Regions from separate parts of the Shewanella sp. 10N.286.52.E4 genome, predicted to be linked through region 2. Evidence: predicted binding sites of a transcription regulator. Region 2 holds the regulator's gene; the other holds the start of a gene.
The links. Region 2 encodes MetJ, which represses methionine synthesis genes. Its sites were predicted from a motif close to TAGACGTCTAGACGTCTA; they were not measured.

Region 1 (3,435 bases), on a different contig from region 2:
AGCTTGACCTTTTATCCGTCGGTGTTAACTGTGGGCGCGATTATCATTTATCTTTTCTATCGTACTTTCACCTAGCCTGTAGTGTACATATCTATCTTGTACTGCCAATAGTTATCTATCTTGCACTGTACATAGTTATTTTGAACTCTAGATATCAAGTGAGATAAATTAAAGGCACAAAAAAACCGTCAATTGACGGTTTTTTATTGCTTAACTTAGCGTAAACAATTTACTTGGCATCAGCAGTCAATAAGTTTAAAACTTATAGACCTGCATCAGCGCGCAAGATTTCAGCTTTATCAGTTGCTTCCCAAGGGAACTCTTCACGACCGAAGTGACCGTATGCAGCTGTTCCTTGGTAGATAGGACGTGCAAGGTCTAGCATTGCTGTTAAGCCGTATGGACGTAGCTCAAAATGCTGACGTACAAGCTTAATCAATACATCTTCAGATACTTTACCAGTACCAAATGTTTCAATGCTGATAGATGTTGGCTCTGCAACACCAATTGCATAAGACACTTGGATTTCACAGCGGTCGGCAAGACCTGCAGCTACGATATTTTTAGCAACGTAACGCGCAGCATATGCAGCACTACGGTCAACTTTTGATGGGTCTTTACCAGAGAAAGCACCACCACCGTGACGAGCCATACCGCCGTAGGTATCTACGATGATTTTACGGCCTGTTAAACCACAATCACCTACCGGTCCGCCAATAACGAAACGACCAGTTGGGTTGATGAAGTATTTAGTGTCTTTGTTTAACCACTGAGATGGTAAAACAGGCTTAATAATGGTTTCCATCACGCCTTCAATCAAGTCTTCTTGGGTCACATCTTCACGATGTTGAGTCGAAAGCACGATAGCATCGATGCCTTTGATTTTGCCATTTTCATAAGCAAAAGTGACTTGGCTTTTCGCATCAGGACGTAACCAAGGTAAAGTACCATCTTTACGCACTTCAGACTGACGCTTCACTAATTTGTGTGCGTAAGTAATCGGTGCAGGCATTAATACGTCGGTTTCGTTACTCGCGTAACCAAACATAAGACCTTGGTCACCCGCGCCTTGTTCAGCTGGATCGCTACGGTCAACACCTTGGTTAATGTCTGGAGACTGTTTACCAATGGCATTTAAAATCGCACAAGAATCAGCATCAAAACCCATATCTGAATGGGTGTAACCAATTTCACGTACTGTTTTACGTGTGATTTCTTCGATATCAACCCAAGCAGAAGTTGTGACTTCACCGCCGACTAAAACCATACCGGTTTTAACGTAAGTTTCACAAGCAACGCGTGCTTTAGGGTCTTGCTCTAAAATTGCGTCTAATACCGCATCAGAAATCTGATCGGCGATTTTATCTGGATGACCTTCTGAGACTGACTCAGAGGTGAACAAGTGGTTTGCCATAGTTGGTAAATCTCGTCTTTTGGAATTTGAACGTGTAGAAGCATCTACATCTAGACGTCTATAATAATTCAAATCGGATTGGATAACACCCCTTAGAACTAATATAAGTTAATAATTGTGCAATCATTCAAATATTTATAAAAATCCATTTTTGACTGTTTTAGATATCAATAAATTAATCTTATGAAATTTATGCAGTTATTTAACTTTTTAGCTCCAACCTTAAGGTTTAAATGGGCGGTAATAGAACAATTATTTTAGTTGAGTATTATTAGTTTTGACTGTTTTAATACGTTTATTGGCAATAAATATTCACATCGTTTAGTACGCAGAACGGTGATTTTGGATCAGGCATTCTTTATGGAATGTTGAGTATGGGTGTAAAAAGTTATATAAATGTTAGCGCTAACATGATATAAATTTAAGCCGTTTAATATCTTATTTAGCTGGGGCTTGGTAGTCAGATGCAAAAAATTGCGACTTATATCTAATAATAATTTGCGTCCCATCGCTGAGTAGGGGAAAATATGTCCCCACAATTGCCCGCTAGACCTCATCATCAACAAGCAGGAGAGAGCATGTCATCTCGTAAAGAACTCGCTAACGCAATCCGTGCATTAACCATGGATGCTGTTCAAAAAGCCAATTCTGGCCACCCAGGTGCACCAATGGGGATGGCTGACATCGCTGAAGTGCTATGGAATGACTTCCTTAAGCACAACCCAAACAACCCAGAATGGGTTGATCGTGACCGTTTTGTATTATCAAATGGCCATGGTTCAATGCTTATCTACTCTTTACTGCATTTAACAGGTTATGCATTACCTATTGAAGAATTGAAGAACTTCCGTCAGCTTCATTCTAAAACCCCTGGTCATCCTGAATATGGTTATACGCCAGGTGTTGAAACCACAACGGGCCCATTAGGCGCAGGTATCAGTAACGCTGTCGGTATGGCGATTGCTGAAAAAACCTTGGCTGCTCAGTTTAATCAACCTGGTCACGATATCGTTGACCACTTCACTTACTGTTTCTTAGGTGATGGCTGTTTGATGGAAGGTATTTCTCATGAAGCATGTTCATTAGCAGGTACTTTAGGTCTTGGTAAGCTTGTGGCTTTCTGGGATGACAATGGTATTTCTATTGATGGTCATGTTGAAGGCTGGTTCACCGATGACACGCCTAAACGTTTTGAATCATACGGCTGGCACGTTATCGCAGACGTAGATGGACACGATAGTGATGCAATCCGCGCTGCTATTGAAGAAGCGAAGTCTGTTACTGATAAGCCAACAATGATTTGTTGTAAAACGACCATTGGTTTTGGTTCGCCAAATAAGTCAGGTAGTCATGATTGTCACGGCGCACCACTGGGTGATGCTGAAATCGCTGCAGCACGTGAATTCCTTGGTTGGGATCACGGTGCATTTGAAATCCCTGAAACTGTTTATGAAGGTTGGGATGCAAAAGATTCTGGCGCTTCAAACGAAGCAAGCTGGAACGAGAAATTTGCAGCTTATACTGCCGCTTTCCCTGAGCTAGCAGCTGAATACAAACGTCGTGTTATCACAGGCGAGCTTCCTGCAGAATTTGAAGAAAAAGCCAACGCATTTATTCAAGAATGCCAAGATAAAGCAGAAGGCATTGCAAGTCGCAAAGCTTCACAAAACGCCATCGGTTTCTTCGGCGAAATGTTACCTGAACTGTTAGGTGGCTCTGCTGACTTAGCGGGTTCAAACCTGACTCTTTGGTCTGGTTCAAAAGGTATTCAAGACGATCCTGCGGGCAACTACATCTACTACGGTGTGCGTGAGTTCGGTATGAGTGGCATTATGAATGGTGCTTCTTTGCATGGTGGTTTCATTAACTACGGCGCGACGTTCATGATGTTTATGGAATACGCTCGCAATGCAGTACGTATGTCAGCATTAATGGGCATTCAAAACGTGTTCGTTTATACCCATGATTCAATTGGTCAAGGTGAAGATGGACCAACTCACCAACCAGTAGAACAACTTGCT
Region 2 (3,435 bases):
CTTTAATACCAGCCTCATATCGGGCTTCTGGCACCATTGCTCTGTGTGTCATTGTCGCAGGTACGGCAACTAAGCTTTCCACTCCGCCTAAGCTTTCAGCAACACTGAATATTGATAAGGCTTCTAAGAAAGCAACAACTTCAGCTTCGCCACCTTTAAGTTCAAAACTTAACATAGCGCCAAAGCCTTTTTGCTGTTTAGCGGCAATATCGTGACCTGGGTGGTCTTTTAACCCTGGGTAATATACTTTTTCGACAACATCACTGGCTTGAAGGACTTCAATCACTCGTTGTGCATTGATTTGATGCTCACGAATACGTACAGCCAATGTACGAATGCCGCGCAAAGTTAGGTAGCTATCAAAGGCTGAACCTGTCAGACCTAAAGTGTTTGACCACCAATGTAATAGCTCACCAAGTTCAGCATCTTTAGCCACGACAGCGCCGCCAACCACATCACTATGACCATTGATGTATTTAGTGGTCGAGTGCATCACAATATCAGCGCCCAGCTCTAGCGGTTGTTGCAAGATAGGCGAAAGAAAGGTGTTATCAACAACAACTAAAGCATCCACTTTATGGCTCGCAGCCACAATCGCTTTGATATCAACAACACGTAATAACGGATTAGACGGAGTTTCTAACCAAACCATTTTAGGCTTTTGCGCAATCGCATCTGCCAGTGCTTTATCATCAGTTTGATCAACTACGATTAATTTAAATTGACCTTTGTTGGCAAGATTAGTGAACAGTCGATAACTGCCGCCATAACAATCATGTGGTACAACTAATAAATCTTCAGGACCAAGCAAGCTAGTCACTAAAGTAATCGCTGCCATACCGGTACATGTCACAACACCTGTAGCACCATTTTCAAGTTTGGCTATTGCCTCACCTAAAACGCAACGGGTTGGGTTACCAGAGCGGCTGTAGTCGAATTCTCTTGGGTTTGTGTGTCCATCAAACGAGTAGTTAGTCGAAAGATAAATCGGCGGGACTACTGCGCCATATTGAGTATCGGATTCGATACCTTGGCGAACGGCAAGTGTAGCAGCGCGATGTTTGGTCATAATAATCTCCTGAAGATTGACACACTCATGAATAATACACCATAGAGATGTCTAGATGGCTAAATGTACCTAAGCTAAATCAGATCGTCAACACAAATTAGACGTTTAGACGTCTAAACATAAAGAAATCTATTTGCATTCGTTATAGAATAACAGCAATAATTTGACTGTAATAAATAAGCAGTTAAAATCTGCCACGAATCTATCGTATAAAGGTGAGTTAATGACTGAATGGAATGGCGACTATATCAGCCCATATGCCGAACATGGCAAAAAAAATGAACAAGTTAAAAAAATCACGGTATCGATTCCTTTAAAAGTACTAAAAGTGCTAACCGATGAACGTACTCGCCGTCAGGTAAATAACTTGCGTCATGCAACCAACAGTGAACTTTTGTGTGAAGCCTTTTTACATGCGTACACTGGCCAGCCTCTACCAAATGATGATGACTTATCTAAAGAAGGCCCTGATAGCATCCCAAGTGAAGCAAAAGCACTAATGGATCAAATGGGTATTGAGTGGGAAGACTTAGACGACTAAGTCTATTGTCAGTATGCTTTCAAGCTGACTGGCAAGTGTGATAATAAATCAATTTTGTGCTTACATTACGGTGTAAGCCTTCATTGATAAGCTCCCCCTCCTCTTCGCAATATGACAATACTTGAGTCAAATTTGCACTCAAAGAGAACACTATGGCATTTATCGATCCGCAAACCTTGATGCTGGCATCGGCTATTATATTTCTCGGTGCACTCACTCAAGGGCTTATTGGTTTTGGCTTAGCTGTTGTTGCTAGCCCATTGCTATATATTATTGATCCCCAACTTGTACCTGCCCCTGTTATTGCTTGCGGTTTTTCAATCGCTTTACTTACTTTATTACGTGAGCGCACATCCCTGCAATTCAACGGACTTCAATATGCACTCATTGGCCGTGTACCTGGCGGCTTTCTTGGCGCAGCATTACTGGTCTTTGCGCCGCAATCCATATTAGGTCTGGCTATTGCCTTTATTGTTGCCAGTGCTGTCATTCTAAGTTTTTATAAAATCACCGCACCAGTCAATCGCTTCACGCTATTTATCGCTGGGATTCTTTCTGGGGTTTTCGGTAATATTGCCGCTATTGGTGGCCCGCCTTTGGCTATTTTATTAGCCGGAAAAGATGCACCGCAATTTCGCGCGGCATTATCGATTTTCTTTGTATTCAGCTCTATGATTGCAATGATCATTTTATTCATCGTTGGCTTAGTTGAAATGAAGCATGTTTGGTTGTCTTTAATGCTCTTACCATCAGTATTTTTAGGCAGTTTTGTCGCGGGCAAACTCAGCAACAAAGTAGATAAACAAAAAACGCGCACAGCCACATTGGTATTGTGCGGCTTAAGTGCCTTAGTGTTGACGATAAAGTCATTAATTGAATTGTCGGCAGGATAAAAGTGGCTAAGAGGTAACTCACTAGACATGCACTAGGTATGCACTAGAAATAGGATAGATTGCTTCGAAGCGAGTCTACACCAAGCCAGCCTAAAAGTGATAAGAGGTTTGTAGTACTGCCCCAATGGCGTCATCTTCACCATAGCTACCACTCATATCAAGCTTGAATGCTTGACCAATGGCAAAGCCAGTACCAAATGAGTAGATATCGACACTGTTATCTTTCAAATCATGACGGTAGCCCATACGAAGCGACAACCAGTCTGTTGCTTTAAACTCCCCTCCCATGCGCCAATACTGAACGGCATCAAACTCTTTAAATCGGCTCTGTTCAACGAGGTCAATATCTGTGGTTAAGGTTATCGATGTCCAATCATATGCAGCGCCAGCAGTAATTAATGGCTCCACTTGATAATGAAATTCACGGCCTTGCGCTTCCACCGTTTTGATAGTTTTACTGAATAAATTACGTGCTGATAAACCGATAGTAAGGGCATCTAATGGCTCAAAAGCGACCCCGATATCAAGGTTAAATACGTTCTCATTATTGCGGTACTTATCATCATCAAAATCATCGGCATCGAAATTATTGGCGTTTACTGAATAATGATAAGTATCGATACGTTGAAACTTAGGTGAAATCCCCACTCTTACTGGCATGTTCACAATCGATAACGGAAAACTTAACGCCACACCAAAATCTGTCACCCCACCAGCAAGTACAACACCTTGAGAATCTAAATCAGTAATATCAGCTGGAGGGTTGAGAGGATCTAATGTATTTAAGGTATCGATATCCGACTGTGCTATATCAGCAATACCAACAGCATCGAGATAACTCTTATAAAACACGGCCATTGGCATACGTTCATTAGGAATAACAATCGCAGCGCCGATCCCAGCTGATAACTCGGCCCGATTGCCTTTTAATG

Region 1: the regulator MetJ is predicted to act here: its motif matches at 1,458-1,475, upstream of metK (methionine adenosyltransferase).

The regions. Positions count from the first base shown of each region.
Region 1 covers NZ_JBFRJJ010000010.1:37,500-40,934, reverse strand. Annotated here, with positions in the region: gene AB4153_RS05330 (MAPEG family protein) at 1-75, shown strand, start outside; gene metK (methionine adenosyltransferase) at 263-1,414, opposite strand; gene tkt (transketolase) at 1,993-3,435, shown strand, end outside.
Region 2 covers NZ_JBFRJJ010000069.1:12,484-15,918, reverse strand. Annotated here, with positions in the region: gene metB (cystathionine gamma-synthase) at 1-1,069, opposite strand, end outside; gene metJ (met regulon transcriptional regulator MetJ) at 1,293-1,610, shown strand; gene AB4153_RS21110 (sulfite exporter TauE/SafE family protein) at 1,763-2,503, shown strand; gene AB4153_RS21105 (conjugal transfer protein TraF) at 2,594-3,435, opposite strand, start outside.